Regions from separate parts of the Curtobacterium sp. 22159 genome, predicted to be linked through region 1. Evidence: predicted binding sites of a transcription regulator. Region 1 holds the regulator's gene; the other holds the start of a gene.
What was found. Region 1 encodes HrcA, which represses chaperone genes, less so after heat shock. Its sites were predicted from a motif close to TTNGCACTCGNNNNNNNCGAGTGCNAA; they were not measured.

Region 1 (9,238 bases):
GCTGTTCGACGAGCTGGCGTTCCTTGTGCGACAGCTTCGTGGGCGTCACCACCTGCACGCCGACCCGCAGGTCACCGCGACCGTTCCCGCGGAGCTTCGTGACGCCACGGTCCTTGATCACGAGGACGTCCGCGCTCTGCACGCCCGGGCGGATCTCGAGGTCGACGGGCCCGTCGAGCCCGTCGATCGTCGCCGTGGTGCCCAGGATGGCATCGGTCATCTGCACCTCGAGCGTGGCGAGGAGGTCGTCCCCGTCGCGGCTGAACACGTCGTGGTGACGGACCCGGATCTCGAGGTAGAGGTCGCCCGAGGGGCCGCCGGCCGGTCCGACCTCGCCCTGGCCGGGCATCTGCAGGCGCAGACCGGTCTCGACGCCGGCGGGGACGTCGACCGGCACGGTGCGCCGGGCACGCACGCGTCCCTGCCCCTGGCACGTCGGGCAGGGGTTCGGGATGACCGTTCCGTAGCCGCGGCAGGTGCCGCACGGTGCGCTGGTCACGACGTTGCCGAGCAGCGACCGGACCTGCCGCTGGATGTGCCCGGTGCCGCCGCAGATGTCGCACGTCTGCGGGTGGGTGCCGGGCGCGGCGCACGATCCGCCGCACGTCTCGCACAGGACGGCGGTGTCGACCTCGACGTCCTTGTGGGTGCCGAAGACGACCTCGTCGAGGTCGACGTCGATCCGGAGCAGGGCGTCCTGACCGCGCTCGGCACGGCTCCGGGGCCCGTTGCCGCGGCCACCACCGCCCCCGCCGCCGAAGAACGCGTCGAAGATGTCGCTGAACCCGCCGGCGCCGCCGAACGGGCTGTCGGCCTGCGGGCCCGCGTCGTACCGGCGTCGCTGTTCGGGGTCGCTCAGCACGTCGTACGCGTGCGTCACCTCCTTGAAGCGCTCTGCCGCTTCCGGGCTCGGGTTCACGTCCGGGTGCAGTTCGCGCGCCAGACGGCGGTACGCCTTCTTGATGTCGGCATCGGAGGCGTCCGGCTGGACGCCGAGGACGTCGTAGTGGTCTGCCACGTATCCCTCAGTCGGTTTCGGTTCGGTCGGTCCGGAGCGGCGGTCGCCGTGGTCCGGGTGGTCGTCGGTGGGCCTGGAGGCGCGGATCGCCCGCTCGGGTCGACCCGCTCAGGCGTGCGGGGCCGGGATCAATGTTCGCCCAGGAGTTTGGACAGGTACCGGGCGACGGCGCGCACGGCGGCCATGTTCGTGCCGTAGTCCATGCGGGTCGGCCCGAGCACCCCGAGCCGGGCGACCTCGCCGCCGGCCAGGTAGCCGCCGGCGACGATGCTGGTCGCGTCGAGCCCGTACTCGGCGTTCTCCACACCGATGCGGGCCGCGACGCCGTCGTCGATCTGCATCTCGCCGAACAGCCGGAGCAGGGTGACCTGTTCCTCGATCGCCTCGAGCACGGGGAAGAGGCCGCCGGAGAAGTCCTGTTCGCTCTTCGCGAGGTTCGCCGCGCCGGCCATCACGAGGCGGTCCTGCCGGTTCGCCGCGAGCTGTTCGATGAGCGTGGCCACGACCACGCCGGCGAGCGGCTGGGCGTCGGGGCGGATCTGCTGCGGGACGGCCCGGAGCGCCGGTGCGACGTCCTGCAGCAGGAGCCCGACGGTGGCACCGTTCACCACGGCCCGGAGTTCGGTGAGCCCCGCTTCGTCGAGGACCACGTCGGTCTCGACGACCCGCTGCTCGACCCGCGCGGTGTCCGTGATGAGCACCACCATGAGCCGGTTGTCGCCGAGGCGCACGAGCTCGATGTGCTGCACCCGGGCGCGGACCATCGACGGGTACTGCACGAGCGCGACCTGGTTGGTGAGCTGGCTGAGCAGCCGGACCGTGCGGCCGAGGACCTCGTCGAGGTCGTTCGGCGCCCCGAGGAACGTCTCGATGGCGTGCCGCTGTGCGCTCGAGAGCGGGCGCGCGCCGGCCAGGTGGTCGACGAACACCCGGTACCCCTTGTCGGTGGGGACCCGGCCGGACGATGTGTGCGGTGCCGCGATGAGCTGTTCGTCCTCGAGCTGCGCCATGTCGTTGCGGATCGTCGCGGCGCTGACCCCGAAGGCGTGCCGCTCCACGATCGTCTTCGAGCCCACCGGTTCGCGGGAGGCGACGTAGTCCCGCACGATGGCCTTGAGGACCTCGACGCTGCGTTCGCTGACCACCCGGACCCCTTCCACTCGTTCTGGCACTCGGACGTGTCGACTGCTGATCCTACGCCCGACCGCCGACGGACCGGGACTTCTCCACAGCCTGCCGATACGCTGCCCGCATGACCTACGGACAGCAGCCCGGCGGCCCGCAGTACCCCGCCGGGTACACCCCGCCGCAGCCGATGACCCCCGAGGACCAGCGCCTCTGGGCCACGCTCACCCACATCGGCGGCATCTTCTTCAACTTCGTGGCGCCGCTCGTCGCCTACCTCGTGCTGCGCGACCGTGGGCAGTTCATCCGCGAGCACACCCGTGCGGCCCTCAACTTCCACATCACGATGGGGATCGCCTACGTCGTCGCGGGCTTGCTGACCATCGTCCTGATCGGCGCGCTGCTCCTCCCGGTGATCGGCATCCTCACCGTGGTCTTCGGGATCATGGCCGCCGTCGCCGCGAACCGCGGGCAGTTCTACCGCTACCCGCTCTCGATCGAGTTCATCAAGCAGTAGCCGCCGGGCCGCCTGCTCAGTCGAGCAGCTCGCGCACGACCGCGTCGGCGAGCAGACGCCCCTGCAGGGTCAACTCGATGCGCCCCCGCACCGCGGCCGCCCCGTCCACGAGTCCGCGTGCGATGAGGCCGGCGACCCGGCCCCGCGCCTCCTGGCGGAGCTCCGAGGTCGCGAGCTCGCCACGCACCCTCGCCGCGAGCAGCACGCGTTCGACGTAGCGGGTCTCGTCGTCGAGGGACTCTCGGCCGGCGGCCGGCGACTCCCCCTGCAGCACCCGGTTCGCGTAGGCGGCCGGGTGCTTCACGTTCCACCAGCGGGTGCCCGCGACGGCCGAGTGCGCGCCCGGGCCGACCCCCCACCAGTCGTGCCCCTTCCAGTAGGAGAGGTTGTGCCGACTGGCGTGCTGCTCGCCGCGCGCCCAGTTCGAGACCTCGTACCAGGAGTACCCGGCGTCACCGAGCACCTGGTCCGCGAGCTCGTACATGTCGGCGGCGAGGTCGTCGTCCGGCGCGGGCAGTTCGCCGCGGGCGACCTGCCGGCCCATCGCCGTGCCCTCCTCGACGATGAGCGAGTACGCCGACACGTGGTCCGGCTCGCAAGCGAGGGCAGCGTCGAGCGACGTGCGCCAGTCGTCGAGGGACTCCCCCGGCGTGGAGTAGATGAGGTCCAGCGAGACGTCCAGGCCCTGCTGCTTCGCGAGGTCCACGACGAGCGGGACCCGCTCGGGGTCGTGCGTGCGGTCCAGCGTCGCGAGGACGTGCGGCACCGCGGACTGCATGCCGTAGCTCACGCGGGTGAACCCGCCGTCGCGGAGGGTCGCCAGCGAGGTCTCGTCGACCGAGTCGGGGTTCGCCTCCGTCGTGACCTCGGCACCGGGCACGATCCCCCACGTGTCGTCGATCGCGCGCAGGATCATCGCGAGATCCGATGCCGGGAGCATCGTCGGGGTGCCCCCGCCGAAGAACACGGTCGAGACCGGCCGCCGCGGCACCCCGGAGTGGTCGAGCACCGACGCCGCCCACGCGATCTCGCGGACCGCGTGCCCGGCGTAGTCGTCACGCCGCACCCCGCGCAGCTCGGACGCGGTGTACGTGTTGAAGTCGCAGTAGCCGCAGCGGACCCGGCAGAACGGCACGTGCACGTAGACGCCGAACGGCACCTCGCCCGCTCCTGTCACCGGCGAGATCAGCCCGTCCGCGGGGGCGGGATCGGCGATCGGGAGAGCACTCGGCATGGACTCCATTGTCCGTCATGATGGAGGCATGGAGCACCACAGCGTCCCCACCACCGTGCTCTGGGACATCGACGGCACCCTCGTGATGAACGCCTCGTCGCCGGGCAACCTCTACCACCTGGCGCTCGAACGCGCGGTCGGGCGGGACCTGGTGCTGCGGGTCGGACACCAGCACGGCCGGACCGACGCCGGCCTCATCGCCGAACACGTCCGCGCGCACGACCTCGACGACGACCTCATTCCGACGGTCAGCGGGCACCTGCGCGACCTCACCGAGGAACGCCACCGCTCCGGCGACCACCGCACTCCCGCGCCCGGGGCCGCGGCGCTCGTCGCCCGGTTCGCAGCACTCGGCTGGCGCAACGGACTGCTGACCGGCAACTCCGCGTACCGTGCCCGGGTGAAGCTGCAGGGTGCGGGGTTCGACGTCGACGCGTTCGACTGGGCGCACTCGTTCTTCGGTGACACCGAGGTCGAGCGGGCCGGGGTGACCGCGCGCGCCGCCGAGGCCCTCGCGGGCACACGGGCGATCATCGTCGGGGACACCCCGCGCGACGGCGAGGCCGCCGACGCCGTCGGCATCCCGTTCCTCGCGGTCGCGACCGGCGTCTACGACGTCGCCGCGCTGCGGGCGACCAGCGCGGTGACCGTCGCGCGGAACTGCGTCGACGACGCACAGCTCATCGAGGACGCGATCGCGGCGCTGCCGCCCCTCCGCAGCGCTTAGTCGCCGCGGAGGGCGGCCAGGTACTTCTCCGCCATCACCTTCTGCTGCCGACGCAGCAGCGGTGCGACGAACCGCCACTTCCGGCTGGACGGCTGCGAGAACTGCCGGATCTGCAGCCACACGGACCCGTCCGGCGTCCGCTCGACCACGAACGACTCCTCGCCCGAGAGCGGGTGCCCCTCGAGCGTGCCGTACGCGAACCCCTTGCGGTCGGTCTCGTCGATGATCGACACGACCCGGACCGGCGCCTGCACCGTCTGCCCGAACGCGTGCATGGTGAGCGTCGCCGTCGTCCCCGCCGTCAGCAGCGGCGTGCCGTCCGGCGCGAACTTCTCGACGCGGGGCGTCCCGATCGACGCCGGCGCGATCGGCACACCGGCGTCGTCGAACGTCACCGGGTTGTAGCGCACCTCGTCGTCGTCGGGCTGGTCCTCGACGTGCACCCGGATGCCGCTGCGCTCCTGGATCTGCCACGTGAGCGCCTGCGTGACCGCGGTCTCGAAGCGCTGGTCGCCGTGACCGATCCGGGAGCGCGACTCGGACGGGACGAAGCCCTCCGGCGGGTACGTCATGAGGTCCGGCGCCTGGGTCGCACCCACGGCTCCGTACGTCAGGGCGGTCCGGTAGCTGCCGCGGGTGCTCATGGCGCCCATGCTACTTGTGGGGTCCGGCACGACACGAACCAGCGTCGGTCGGCCGGGCCCACGATCCGCGCACCCCGAACGGGAGGCCCGACACACGTCCGCCGCGCCCCTATCGTTGGTCCGTGCCACGCCCCACCCCCGCACTCCGGCAGACCGTCGACCGCACGACGGCGGCGTTCGCCGTGCTCACCGTCGCCGCGTTCGGGCTGGCCGCGACGGCCCGCGCCGCCGTCACGTGGGCGACGGCCGGCACCGGCGCGCCGGTCCGGTACCGGTCCGTGCCGCCCGCGGTCTCGGGCACGTTCGACGCGGCCGACGCCGTCGCCGCGATCGCCGCGTGTGCTGCGGGCGCCGGGGTGCTCCTCCTCGCAGCGACGCTCGTGCTCGCGGTGCGCCGACACCGGGCGCCCGGCCTGCCCTACGTCCTCGCGTCCGCGACGCTGGCCATGGTGGTCGGGGCGGTGGTGGCCGGGTCCGCCGCGGGGGTGCAGCGCGACGCCGAGGCGGCCACCGGACTCGTCATCCTGCGGACCGCGCTCGCAGGACTGGCCGCGGCGAGCCTCCCGGCACTCGTCCTGGCGGCCGCGCGCGCCCGGTCGACGCGCTGACCGCTACTTCTTCTTCTCTTCGACGTCACCGGAGAGCGCAGCGATGAAGGCTTCCTGCGGGACCTCGACGCGACCGACCATCTTCATGCGCTTCTTGCCCTCCTTCTGCTTCTCGAGGAGCTTGCGCTTGCGGGTGATGTCACCGCCGTAGCACTTCGCGAGGACGTCCTTGCGCATCGCGCGGATGTTCTCGCGCGCGATGATGCGCGCGCCGATGGCCGCCTGGATCGGGACCTCGAACTGCTGCCGCGGGATGAGCTTCCGGAGGCGCTCGGCCATCATCGTGCCGTACGCGTAGGCCTTGTCGCGGTGCACGATCGCGCTGAACGCGTCGACCTGGTCGCCCTGCAGGAGGATGTCGACCTTCACGAGGTCGGCCGCCTGGTCGCCCGAGGGTTCGTAGTCGAGCGAGGCGTACCCCTGCGTCTTGCTCTTCAGCTGGTCGAAGAAGTCGAAGACGATCTCGCCGAGCGGGATCTGGTAGCGCAGCTCGACGCGGTCCTCGCCGAGGTACTCCATGCCGAGCAGCGAACCGCGACGCGACTGGCAGAGCTCCATGATGGCGCCGACGTAGTCCTTCGGCGCGAGGATCGCCGCGCGCACCATCGGCTCACGGACCTCGACGATGCGGCCGGACGGGAACTCGGACGGGTTCGTCACCTCGACCGTGGCGCCGTCCTCGGTGGTGACGTCGTAGATCACGCTCGGGGCGGTGGTGATGAGGTCGAGCCCGAACTCGCGCGAGAGCCGCTCGGTGATGATCTCGAGGTGGAGCAGGCCGAGGAACCCGCAGCGGAACCCGAACCCGAGCGCGACGGAGGTCTCCGGCTCGTAGACCAGGGCGGCGTCCGACAGCTTGAGCTTGTCGAGCGCCTCACGCAGGTCGGGGTAGTCGGAGCCGTCGATCGGGTACAGACCGGAGAAGACCATCGGCTTCGGGTCCGTGTAGCCCGGCAGCGCGTCCGTCGCGGGTTTCTGCGCGTTCGTGACCGTGTCGCCGACCTTCGACTGGCGCACGTCCTTCACGCCCGTGATGAGGTAGCCCACCTCACCGACGCTGAGGCCCTTCGTCGGCTTCGGCTCCGGCGACGACACCCCGATCTCGAGGATCTCGTGTGTCGTCTTCGTCGACATCATCTGGACCTTCTCGCGCGGTTTGATGGTGCCGTCCACCATCCGCACGTACGTCACGACTCCCCGGTAGCTGTCGTAGACCGAGTCGAAGATCATTGCGCGGGGCTCGGCCTCGACGTCACCGACCGGCGCCGGCACCGTCCGCACGACGCGGTCCAGGAGCTCCGGCACGCCGACACCCGTCTTGCCCGAGACGCGCAGCACGTCGTCCGGCGAACCACCGATCAGCTGGGCGAGCTCCGCCGCGTACTTCTCGGGCTCGGCCGCGGGCAGGTCGATCTTGTTGAGGACCGGGATGATCTCGAGGTCGTTCTCCAGCGCCAGGTAGAGGTTCGCCAGCGTCTGCGCCTCGATCCCCTGCGCGGCGTCCACGAGCAGGATCGCGCCCTCGCACGCGGCGAGGGAGCGGGACACCTCGTAGGAGAAGTCGACGTGGCCCGGCGTGTCGATCATGTTGAGCGCGAAGGTCTCGCCGTCGAGCTCCCACGGCATGCGGACGGCCTGCGACTTGATCGTGATGCCGCGTTCGCGCTCGATGTCCATGCGGTCGAGGTACTGCGCACGCATCGCGCGGTCCTCGACGATGCCGGTGATCTGCAGCATGCGGTCGGCCAGCGTGGACTTGCCGTGGTCGATGTGCGCGATGATGCAGAAGTTGCGGATCGCGTCGGCCGGGGTCGAGGCGGGCTCGAGCGGGGCGGATGCTTGTGGGCTCACGGTTCCTCGGGGTGGGTCGGACGGTCCGACGATTCTCCCACGGATGCCGGCGGCCGGCGTCGCCCCGCGCGGAGCCGGTCCTTTGGCGGAGTCGCTCCGGGCTGGTAGTGTTGGTGGCTGGCTTCCGCGTTCCCCGCCCACGGGTGGAACGCGATGCGACCAAGGGCCCCTCTACCCAGCGGTCGCGACCACCCGTAGAGACGATCAAGGAGCAACACGCATGGCGAACATCAAGTCGCAGATGAAGCGCATCAAGACCAACCTGAAGGCCCAGGAGCGCAACAAGGCCTACCGCTCGGAGCTCAAGACGGTCATCCGTCACACCAACGAGGCCGTCGTCGCCGGCGACAAGGACAAGGCCACCGCGGCTCTCGCCCTCGCGTCGAAGAAGCTCGACAAGGCCGTGAGCAAGGGCGTCATCCACAAGAACCAGGCCGCGAACCGCAAGTCGGCCATCGCGAAGAAGGTCGCCGCGCTCTGACGCACTGATCTCGATCGAAGGCCCCGCACCGATGGTGCGGGGCCTTCGTCGTTTGGTGCGGGGCCTTCGTCGTTGCCGGACTCGGCGCGGGCGGGGCGCGGCGCGGCGCGGGGCGCGGCGCGGGCGGGGCGCGGCGCGGCGCGGGCGGGGCAGCGCCGGTGGAGTCGGGCCGGCGGGGCGCGCCTGGGTCAGCGGGACTCGCCGCGGCGCGCGATGGTGCGGACCATGACCTCGAGCGCGTAGTGCGCATCGCGCGAGCCGCCCTTCACCGCGGTGTCCGCTTCGGCGATGCTCGTGATCGCGTTCGCCAGCCCCGCCTCGCTCCAGCCCGCGACGTCACGCTGAGCCCGCTGCACCTGCCACGGCGCCATGCCCAGCGCCGAGGCAGCCTGCCCGCTCGGCCCGCGGAACGCGCTCACCTTCGCCATCGTGCGGATCTTGCTCGCGAACGCCGCGACGATCGGCACCGGTGCTTCCCCCGTCGACAGCGCGTGCCGCAGCTCGACGATGGCCGGAGCAGACCGCCCTGCCAGCGCGATGTCGGCGACCTTGAACGCGTTCGTCTCGACCCGGCCGCCGTAGTACTTGTCGACGACCTTGTCCGTGATCTCCTCTGCTTCGTCCGCGAGGAGCTGTCGGCACGCGGCCGCGAGCTCAGCGAGGTCGTCCGCGAACGCCGCGACCAGGGTCCGGACCGCCGACGGTGCGATCTTCCGGCGCGCCGCCCGGAACTCGGCCGAGACGAAGTCGATGCGGTCGGTCTCGCGCTTGAGCTCGTCGCACTGCACCTCGACCCCGCCGCCGACCCCGCTGCGGATCGTGTCGAGCAGCTTCTTGCCGCGCACACCGCCGCCGTGTCGGAGCACGAGCGTGACGTCGTCCGCCGGAGCGCCGAGGTACGAGATCGTCTCGGTGATGAACGCGTCGGTGCACTTCTCGACGTTCGTGACACGGACCAGCCGCGGTTCACCGAACAGCGACGGACTCGCCAGGGTCGCGAGCAGGCCCGGTGCGTACTGGTCGGCTTCGAGGT
Region 2 (9,238 bases), on a different contig from region 1:
TACGTGACGACGCTCGTGCACGCCTTCGGCACCGCCTCGCGCGTGCAGGCCGTGTCGTCGAAGTCCCTCGACCGCCGCACCATCGCCTCCGGCCCCCGGGCCGGCGAGACGTTCCCGGTCGAGGTGCCCACGCACCACGCGGCCCTGATCGAGTTCGCCGGCGGCCAGTCGGCGCAGTCGACGTTCTCGTTCCAGCACGCCCTGCCGCGCATGGGCTTCGTCGAGATCAACGGCACGCTCGGCACGATCTCGCTGCCGGACCCGAACACGTTCGAGGGCGCCTCCCGGCTCTGGCGGTACGGCCAGGAGGAGCCCGAGACGCTCGAGGCGGTCGGCTCCACCTGGGGCCGGGGCACGGGCGTCGTCGAGCTCGCCCGGGCCATCGCCGAGGACCGGCCGGAACGCGCCTCGGGTGCGGTCGCGCTGCACGTCCTCGACGTGCTCCTGGGGATCCGCGACGCGGCGGAGTCGGGGTCCGCGGTGGACATCACGTCGACGGTGGACGCGATCCCGCCGCTGCCGGAGGACTTCGATCCGTCGGCCGCGGTGCTCACGGCGTAGTCCCTCACTTCGTGGGAGGGCCGGTCCCGTCGGGGCCGGCCCTTCCACGTGCACGAGCCAGGAGGCGCGGCTCACCTCCGCCACGACGGCCCGGGTCAGCAGCCGCGGAGCGACCGCTCGTTCTGCTCTTCGAGGAGCCGGACACCGAGCAGTTCACCGAGCGCCGGCCCGAAGTGCGCGAGGGCGTCCTCGTGCTGTCGGAGGGACGTGTCGAGCACCGGCGTGCGGAGGTCACCCGCAGCAGCCCGGAGGTTCCGGAGCTCCGTGACGACACCGTCGATGCCGAAGGTCTCGAGGTCGTCGCCGCCGAGGTACCGGCCGAAGTGGTCGTCGGAGAAAGCACTCGCCCCGGCCGTCCCGGACAGGAGTTCCTGCATCCGCCCGGGTTCGATCCCCGCAGCCTGTGCGACGAGGAGCGCTTCGCCGGTGGCGACGGCGGAGGCGAACCAGAGCGCGTTCACGAGCAGCTTCACCGTCTGCGTCGCGGGCGCGTCCTCGCCGACGACACGGATCCCACCCGGGCGGGCGAGCGTCTCGAGCACGGGACGCGCAGCGACGAGCGCCTCCGGCGGGCCACCGGCGAAGAACTGCAGCCGGCCGTGCAGGGCGTCGTCGGGCGATCCCCCGATCGGCGCCGAGAGCAGCAGCACCCCCTGCGCGGCGGCACGCTCCGCGAGGGCCCGTGTCGTGTCGGGGGCTCCCGAGGTCAGGTCGACCCAGACCGTTCCGGGCCCGGCAGCGGCGAGCACCTCCCCCGTCAGTGCGTCGCGCACGACGTCGCCGTCGGGCAGGACGGTGAGCACGACGTCGGCCCACCGCACCAGCTCGACGAGGTCGCCACACCACCGGCCTCCCGCCCGGGTGACCTCCGAGTCGCGCCCGGGGTCCAGGTCGTGCGCCGCGACCGTCCACCCGGTACCGAGGAGTCGGCGCAGGACCGCGGAGCCCATGCGGCCGACACCGACGATCCCGATCCGCGGACGGACCATGCCGTCCGGTGCTGGCTCCGTGCTCATGCCTGGAGTGTGGCAGACCGCTGACGGTGGCGGGGTCAGCGGCCGGGAGGGACGATCTGCTCGAGCAGGCGGAGCACCCGCTCGCCGTCGACGGCGTCCGGGTCGAGCAGCCACTGCACCTGCAAGCCGTCGGACGCGGCGATGCTGAGGCTCGCGAGGTCGGCGGGGTCGAGGTCCGCCCGGATCCGTCCGGCGGCCTGGTCCGCCTCGATCAGCGTCGCGAGGTCCGCTCGGAGTCGGGTGAACCGCTCGCGCATGAACTCCCGCGTGGCCGGGTGCCCCTCCTGCACCGCGTCGGCCGCGAGCGTCGTGTAGAGCTGCACGAGCCCTGGGACCGCCCGGTTCCGGGAGGCGCTCTCCCGCATGTCCCCGATGGCCGACTTCATGCGGTCCGGAGCGCTCTGTTCCCGCACCTCGTGCTCGCGGTAGACGGCGAGCAGCAGTTCGTCACGACTCGGGAAGTAGTGCCTGAGCGCGGCGTGGGTGATGCCGAGCGCCTCCGCGACCGATCGGAGCGAGGACGCGTCCACCCCCTGGTCGGCGACCATCCGGATCATCTCGTCCAGGATCTGCGCCCGACGCTCGGCACCCTTCCGGTACCCACCGCGTCGCGGTGCGGCCGCTTCGTCGTCGGCAGGCTGCGTCATCCCCCCAACTTACCGCTGGAAGGTTTTTTCCGGGAGGCGCGGCTCGACCCCGCCACCCGGCCGTCGGATCAGGAGTCGTACGGCTCCGCGATCCCGTCCGGATCGACCGTGTACTCGTCGACCGGCACGGGCGCACCGTCCGCGAGCGCCTCGGTGATCTGCGACAGACAACGTGCGAGGACGTCGTTCTCCTCGGTGGAGAGGTGGTCCATCACCTCGACCACGGCCTCGTGGAAGCGGGCGTACGACGCGTCGATCTTCTCCGCTGCCTGCACCGTGGGCTCGAGCACCTGGGCCCGGCGGTCGGTCGGGTGCGGGGCGCGGACGAAGTCGCCCTTGTCCACGAGTCCGTCGACGATCTTCGTCACGGACGCGTTGGACACGTTGAGCATCACGGCGAGGTCCTTCGGCCCCATCGGACGTCCGTCACGGTGCGCCTGGAGCATGTACCGGACGGCGAGGAACTCGTTCTTGGTGAGGCCGCTCTCGGACCGGGCCTGCTCGAGCTGCTGTTCCTCGGCGTGCTGCAGCCGGAGGAGCGCGTCGACGGCGCTCTTCGCGGCACGCGACCGGGGCTCCCGGGCGTAGAGGTGCATGTGCTCACGGCGGACGACGGTCAGCGGCATCTGGTCAGGTGTTCTCTCTGCCTGGAGGTCGGGGTCGGGTGGGCCGGACCCTACGCTGCGGGTGCGGTGAAGAAGTCCGCGTAGGACGGCTCGGCGCGGCTCGACAGCAGCGACGGGTCCTGGATGCGGCGCTCGACGTACGCGTCGATCACGGCGGGGTCGGTCAGGCCGACGCGGGTGTGCGTCCCGCCGAGGCGTGCTTGTCGCGGCATCCCGGTGTACGTGCTGTGCATTTCGATACCGCCTTCCTGCTTCCTTGCTGTCCCCTGCGGACGATCAGAAGACTTTCACGAACTGAACGATCAGCGCAACGAACTATTCGTGTTCTGTACGGTTCGCGCATCGAACAGTTCGAGCACGTGAACTACTTCCGTGTAATTCACCCCGGCGCCGGCGGCTCAGTGACCGGCGCCTCCACCGGTGACCGCCGCGACCAGCCCTGGGAACCGGGCGTCGAGTTCGTCGCGCCGGAGCTGGATGGCGTGCGAACGGCCATCGACGATCGTCCGGGTCAGTCCGGCCTCGCGGAGGATCCGGAAGTGGTGCGACATCGTCGCCTTCGTGACGTCTACGTCCCACAGCTCGACGGCCTTCGGTCGAGGCTTCCCGTCGGCGAGGATCTGCACGATGCGGAGCCGCGTCGGGTCGGCGAGCGCGCGCATCACGTCGACGAGCTGCACCTCGTCCATCGACGGCACGGGGTAGTCGGGCACACGTCCTCCGAAAAACAGTTCGACAATCATCGAACGGAGGACGTACGCTGACCGTATGACATCCGTCGAACCATCGTACGACTCCGGCTCGGCCACCGTCCGGCTGAGCGTGCTCGCGGCCGGACTCTTCGTCGTGGGCACCAACGCCTTCGTCATCGCCGGCGTCCTGCCCGACATCGCCCGCTCGCTCGGGGCGCCCCAGTCCCAGGTCAGCCTGTCCATCACCCTCTACGCCGTCATCGTCGCCCTCGGGTCCCCCGCGGTCTCGATCCTGCTCGCCCGCGTCGACCGCGCACACCTGATGGCGGCCGGCCTCGTGCTGATCGGGGTCGGCACCGGCGTCGCGGCCGCCGCGTCCGGCGTCGGCGTGTTCGACGTCGGTCGAGCGCTGGCAGCCGTCGGCGGCGCCGCACTCGTCCCGACGGCCACCGCCGCGGCGCCGACCATGGTGCCGGCGGAGCGACGCGGCCGCGCGATCGGCACGGTCGCGCTCGGGTTCACGTTCGCCACGGCCGTCGGTTCACCGGCAGGCACGGCCCTCGCCGGCGTCGGCGGATGGCGGCTCCCGCTGGCCGTCCTGGCGGTGGGCGCCTTCGCGGTGGCCGCGGCGATCCTCGTGCTCGTGCGCAACGTCCCGAGCGGTACCGCGGTCGGGATGACCGAGCGGCTCGGCGTCCTCCGGCGTCCCGGCGTCGGCGCGGCCCTCGTCGGATCGGTGCTCCTGACGACCGCGTTCAACCTCGTGTACCTGTTCAGCGCTGCGGTCACGTCGCGGGCGGTCGGCTCCGACACGGGCATGCTCGCCGTCCTGCTCCTCGTCTACGGAGCGGGCGGCGTCGTGGGGAACCTCGTCGCCGGCCGCCTGGTGGACCGGCTCGGGACCACGCGCGTGCTCGTGGGGACGCTGACGGCGCAGGCGGTCGTGCTCGCCGTGCTCTCCGCCACGGACGGCACCCCGATCGGTGCCGCCCTGACGTACTTCGCCGTCGGCGTCGTGGCGTTCGCGGCGGTCGTGCCGCTGCAGCACCTCCTCGTGGAGCTCCGCCCCGAGGCAGCCGGGATCTCGTTGTCCTGGTACTCCACGGCCATGTACGTCGGGATCGCCCTCGCGCCGCTGATCGGTTCCGCCGCCTTGTCGTCCGGTCCGTCGGGTGGCCCGGTGGTCGTCCCGGTCGCCGGCGCGGTCCTGACGGTCGGGTCCGTACTCGCGGTCCTCGTCGGCGTCCGCACCGCTGCGACCCCTCGCATACGGCGGTCGAACTGATCGCCGGAAGAAGAAAACTCGGCCCCAGAGGGGCCGAGCGGTATGAGTACACGCTACCAGCCGCGGGGTCTCCGGATGTGGTCGATCTGCTCTGGTAGCTGCGCTGCACGGAGGTCCGTCGCGTTGAGCCGGTACCACCAGTGACCTCCGACCCCGTCGCCGGGATCGCCGCTCAGCTTCCCCGCCGGGTACCCCGGCGTCGGATTCACGAGTCCGAGCGGCACGTGCCCCCGAGCGAACCGGATCGGGAACTCGAGGTCGCTGTCGTTGCTCATGACGATCGCTGCGTCAACACGTCCCGTCAGGACGTCGATGAGCAGGTGCGAAGCGACGTTCACGTCTGACCCCTTCTCCTCGCGACGTGCCACCGAAGCCATGAAGGTCGCCCCGGGCACGTCGACGCCCTCGTCGTCACGGACCTGGAGCGGCCAGCTCGCGCGCGCGAGTTGCGGGCGTCCCCGCCGGTCCGGTGTCGCCAAGGGTGCGGTCGCGACGCGAGACACGTACTGGCCCATGGCGGCCTCGTCGACGGCCCCGTGCCGGTGCAGTGCGCGGAGGTAGGTGTCCTGGTCTCGCTGTCCGCCCACGTTGTCCGCACCGTTCACCCGCGCCGTGCAGTACACCACGCGTTCGACTTCGGGGTCGTCGACCCAGCAGGCACCCGGCCCGGCGAGTACGCGCTCGGACAGTGCGCGGAGGTCCAACCATCGCCAGCCTGGAGTGGACCGCCCGCAGATGCTGCGTGCTCCGTAGTAGAGATTGAACCCGTCGATGTAGACCCCGACCCGCATGGCCAGACCGTAGCGGCGCCAGAGCGCGGGCCGTCCCTTTGATGCGTCGCTGTCAGAACCGACTCCGTCCCCACCCACTGGGGAGGACTGACCGCCGTCGCCCGAGCCCGGTTCCGAGCGGATTCCGAGCGATCTTTTGGCACTCCTGAGGGTCGAGTGCTAAAACGAAGACAGTTGAGTCGAGGGGACTCAATGACAGACACGAAGGAGTTGATTCCGATGACGATGAACTTCGACCCGTTCCGCGAGCTGGACCGTCTCGCCGGCTCCCTGCTCGGCTCCGCCGGACCCCGTTCGATGCCGATGGACCTGTACCGCACCGGCGACCACTACGTCCTCGACGTCGACCTGCCGGGCATCGACCCGGGCTCGGTCGACATCGACGTGGACGGCTCGGTCCTGACCATCCGGGCGGAGCGCACCCTCGGCGCCCCCGAGGGCTCGCAGTGGATCACGCGTGAGCGGCAGCCCGGCACGTTCGTCCGGCAGCTCACGCTCGGCGACGGGCTCGACGCCGAGCGCATCACGGCCGGCTACGACAACGGCGTGCTCAGCATCACCATCCCGGTCAAGGAGTCCGCGAAGCCGCGGAAGATCGCGGTCTCGGTGAACGGCGGCCAGGAGCAGCTGGCGGTCGGCGCGGGCAACGGCGGGGACTAGGAGCTCGCCGTTGTTCGAGATCCTCAACGCCCTCGCAGCGGTCATCGCCGTGACGGTCGCGCTCACCCTGACGAGCCTCGACCGGCAGATCGCGATGCTCCTCGGGCTCACCGGCGGGTTGACGGGGACGTTCCTCGCGTGGGTCACCGTGCCCGGCGCGTGGGAGCACTCGCTCGCCCTGCCGTGGGTGTCGAGCGTCGTCGGCACCATCGCGGTGGTCGCAGGGTGGAGCGCGGTGCGGGCGTACTCCGGGTTGTTCCACGTGGACCACCAGGAGCCGGACCGTGACCCGTCGGACGACGATCGCGAACTCGTCGGGTCCGGGCGCTGACGCCCAGCGGTACCCACACCGGAGACACACACGACGGCGGGCGGCCGGACCGAGGTCCGACCGCCCGCCGTCGTCGTGCGGTCACTCCTTGTTGAGCTTGTCCTGCACCACGCCCGCGGTCTTCTCGACGATGTTCGGCAGCTCGGTGGTGCCGTAGAAGCGCGAGTCCGGGTGGGTGGGCGGCGGCATCGGCACCGAGGTGGTGGGGCCGTCGTGGTACGAGTACTCGCCCTTGCCGTCGAACGAGGGGCCGCTCGCCCAGGGGCCGTTGCCGGCCTCCGCGCCGTCGGAGAAGTTGAGGTACTGGTACGCGACCTCGTTCGCCTGCTTCGACTCCGGGAACTTGTTCGGCACCGGGAAGTCCTCGATCCCCGCCTCGCGGAGTTCGGCAGCCGCCGACGCCCACATGTTCTGGTGCATGGTGTCACGGGCGATGAGGAAGCCGAGCAGGTCCCGCACGCCGTGGTCGTCCGTCATGTGGTAGAGCCGCGCAGCCTGGACACGTCCCTGCATCTCGGCGTTCTCGTTCGCCGTGAAGTCGGCGAGCAGGTTGCCGCTGGCGGTGATGTACGAGCCCTGCCAGGGGTTCCCGTTGCTGTCGACGGGTCGCGCTCCGGCGCCGGCGACGATGGCGTGCTGCACGTCCGTTCCGCCGACGATGGCCGCGACCGTGGGGTCGTCCTGCACCGCGTCCTCGGTGATGCCGAGCGGCGACTTCTCGAGCAGCTGCGCGATCATCGTCGCGAGCATCTCGACGTGCCCCATCTCCTCGGCGCCGATGCCGAAGACGAGGTCGCGGTACTTGCCGGGCATGTGCATGTTCCACGCCTGGAACTGGTACTGCAAGGCGACGGAGATCTCACCGTACTGACCGCCGAGCACCTCCTGCAGCTTCCGCGCGTAGACGGCGTCGGGCTTGTCGGGCGTGGACTTGAACTGGAGCTCTTGCTTGTGGAAGTACAAATCGTTCTCCTGTTTCGGTTCGGTCGTTCGGTCAGAGGATCGGGGTGCCGCCGGTCACGGCGACGCGCGCCCCGGAGACGTAGCTGCCGTCGTCGCTGGCGAGCAGGACGTAGACGGGAGCGAGTTCCGCCGGCTGCCCGGGGCGTCCGAGCGGCGACTGCTTGCCGAACTGCTCGACCTCCTCCGGCGGCATGGTGGACGGGATGAGGGGTGTCCAGATCGGCCCGGGCGCGACGCTGTTCACCCGGATGCCCCGCGAGCCCAGCAGCTGTGCGAGCGCTGCGGAGAGGTTCGCGACGCCCGCCTTCGTGACGTCGTACGGCGCCAGGTCGGGCTTCGGGTTGTCGGAGTTCACCGAGCTCGACCCGATGATCGACGACCCCGGGCCGAGGTGCGGCAGCGCGGCCTTCACGAGGTGGAAGTAGGCGCTGAGGTTCGTCGCGAGGGTGTGGTCCCACTCCTCGTCGCTGATCTCCTCGAGCGTCTCGTGCGTCATCTGGTAGGCCGCGTTGTTCACGAGGACGTCCAGTCCGCCGAGTTCGTCGACGGCGGTCTGGATCACGTTCCGGCAGTAGGCCGGGTCACTGACGTCGCCGGGGAGCAGGACCGCCTTCCGGCCGGCCTCCTCGATCCAGCGCTTCGTGTCCTGCGCGTCGTCCTCCTCCTCTGGGAGGTAGCTGATGAGGACGTCCGCCCCTTCCCGGGCGAAGGCGATGGCGACGGCCTTGCCGATGCCGCTGTCCCCGCCGGTGATCACCGCCCGTCGGCCGGTCAGCTTGCCGGCCCCCCGGTAGGACTCCTCCCCGTGGTCGGCCTGCGGTGTGAGCTGCTGGTCGCTCCCCGGTGGCTGCTGCTGCTCGCTCATGTCACTCCCCTGGTCGTGGCTTGGTCGTGCGTGCACCGGAGATGGTCGGCCGCTGCGACTGGGTGCCCGTCCGGACTGGACGGATCACGCGCCGCCGGTGGCCGGATCACGCAGTCCGGGCGGACGGCATAGCGTGGCGTCATGGACCTCGAACTCACTGGCCGTGTCGCGCTCGTCGTCGGTGGACGGGGGTACATCGGCGCCGCAGTCGCGGACCGACTCCGGGCGGAGGGGGCGACCGTCGTCGTCGCCTCCCGCAGCGCGGCCGGATCGGAGGACGGGGTCGCGATCGACACCGCCGACCAGGCATCGGTGGACGCCGGCATCGCCCGCGTCATGGAACGCCACGGGCGAATCGACGCGCTGGTCGTGACCGCCGCCCCGAGTGCCGGCACCCTGGACCCGGCGAAGAAGTCGGACCCGGAACAGGTGCTCACCGCCGTCGACGGCAAGGCCCTGGGGTTCCTCCGCGTGGCGAACGCCGTGCTCCCGGTGCAGCGTGCGGCCGGGTTCGGCCGGGTCGTGGTGGTGAGCGGCCAGAACGCGTACCTGTCCGGGAACATCACGGCGTCCTTGCGCAACACGGCGGTGAGCGTCATCGCGAAGAACCTGGCGGACGAGTCCGCGGGCACCGGCGTCACCGTGAACGTCGTCAACCCCGGCCTGGTGACCGACACCCCGAAGGCGGAGGTGCAGCGCGGCGGCCCCGGCGACTCCAGCCCGGAGCAGATCGCGGACCTCATCGCGTTCCTCGTGTCACCGCGTTCCGTGGTCTCCGGGGAGTCCATCTCGATCGCCCAC

Region 2: a site for HrcA is predicted at 5,755-5,781, ahead of ACTJKO_RS11925 (Hsp20/alpha crystallin family protein). Genes of this name have one in related genera too.

The regions. Positions count from the first base shown of each region.
Region 1 is NZ_JBQEPN010000008.1:12,465-21,702, reverse strand. Features, by position in the region: gene dnaJ (molecular chaperone DnaJ) at 1-1,018, opposite strand, end outside; gene hrcA (heat-inducible transcriptional repressor HrcA) at 1,147-2,163, opposite strand; gene ACTJKO_RS10635 (DUF4870 domain-containing protein) at 2,271-2,660, shown strand; gene hemW (radical SAM family heme chaperone HemW) at 2,677-3,894, opposite strand; gene ACTJKO_RS10625 (HAD family hydrolase) at 3,923-4,621, shown strand; gene ACTJKO_RS10620 (DUF1990 family protein) at 4,618-5,265, opposite strand; gene ACTJKO_RS10615 (hypothetical protein) at 5,388-5,873, shown strand; gene lepA (translation elongation factor 4) at 5,877-7,724, opposite strand; gene rpsT (30S ribosomal protein S20) at 7,945-8,205, shown strand; gene holA (DNA polymerase III subunit delta) at 8,394-9,238, opposite strand, start outside.
Region 2 is NZ_JBQEPN010000009.1:104,389-113,626, reverse strand. Features, by position in the region: gene ACTJKO_RS11965 (Gfo/Idh/MocA family protein) at 1-561, shown strand, start outside; gene ACTJKO_RS11960 (NAD(P)-dependent oxidoreductase) at 657-1,577, opposite strand; gene ACTJKO_RS11955 (TetR/AcrR family transcriptional regulator) at 1,613-2,224, opposite strand; gene ACTJKO_RS11950 (MarR family winged helix-turn-helix transcriptional regulator) at 2,293-2,850, opposite strand; gene ACTJKO_RS11945 (hypothetical protein) at 2,901-3,083, opposite strand; gene ACTJKO_RS11940 (ArsR/SmtB family transcription factor) at 3,249-3,563, opposite strand; gene ACTJKO_RS11935 (MFS transporter) at 3,619-4,827, shown strand; gene ACTJKO_RS11930 (NYN domain-containing protein) at 4,881-5,618, opposite strand; gene ACTJKO_RS11925 (Hsp20/alpha crystallin family protein) at 5,838-6,278, shown strand; gene ACTJKO_RS11920 (hypothetical protein) at 6,289-6,609, shown strand; gene ACTJKO_RS11915 (manganese catalase family protein) at 6,691-7,572, opposite strand; gene ACTJKO_RS11910 (SDR family oxidoreductase) at 7,604-8,437, opposite strand; gene ACTJKO_RS11905 (SDR family NAD(P)-dependent oxidoreductase) at 8,579-9,238, shown strand, end outside.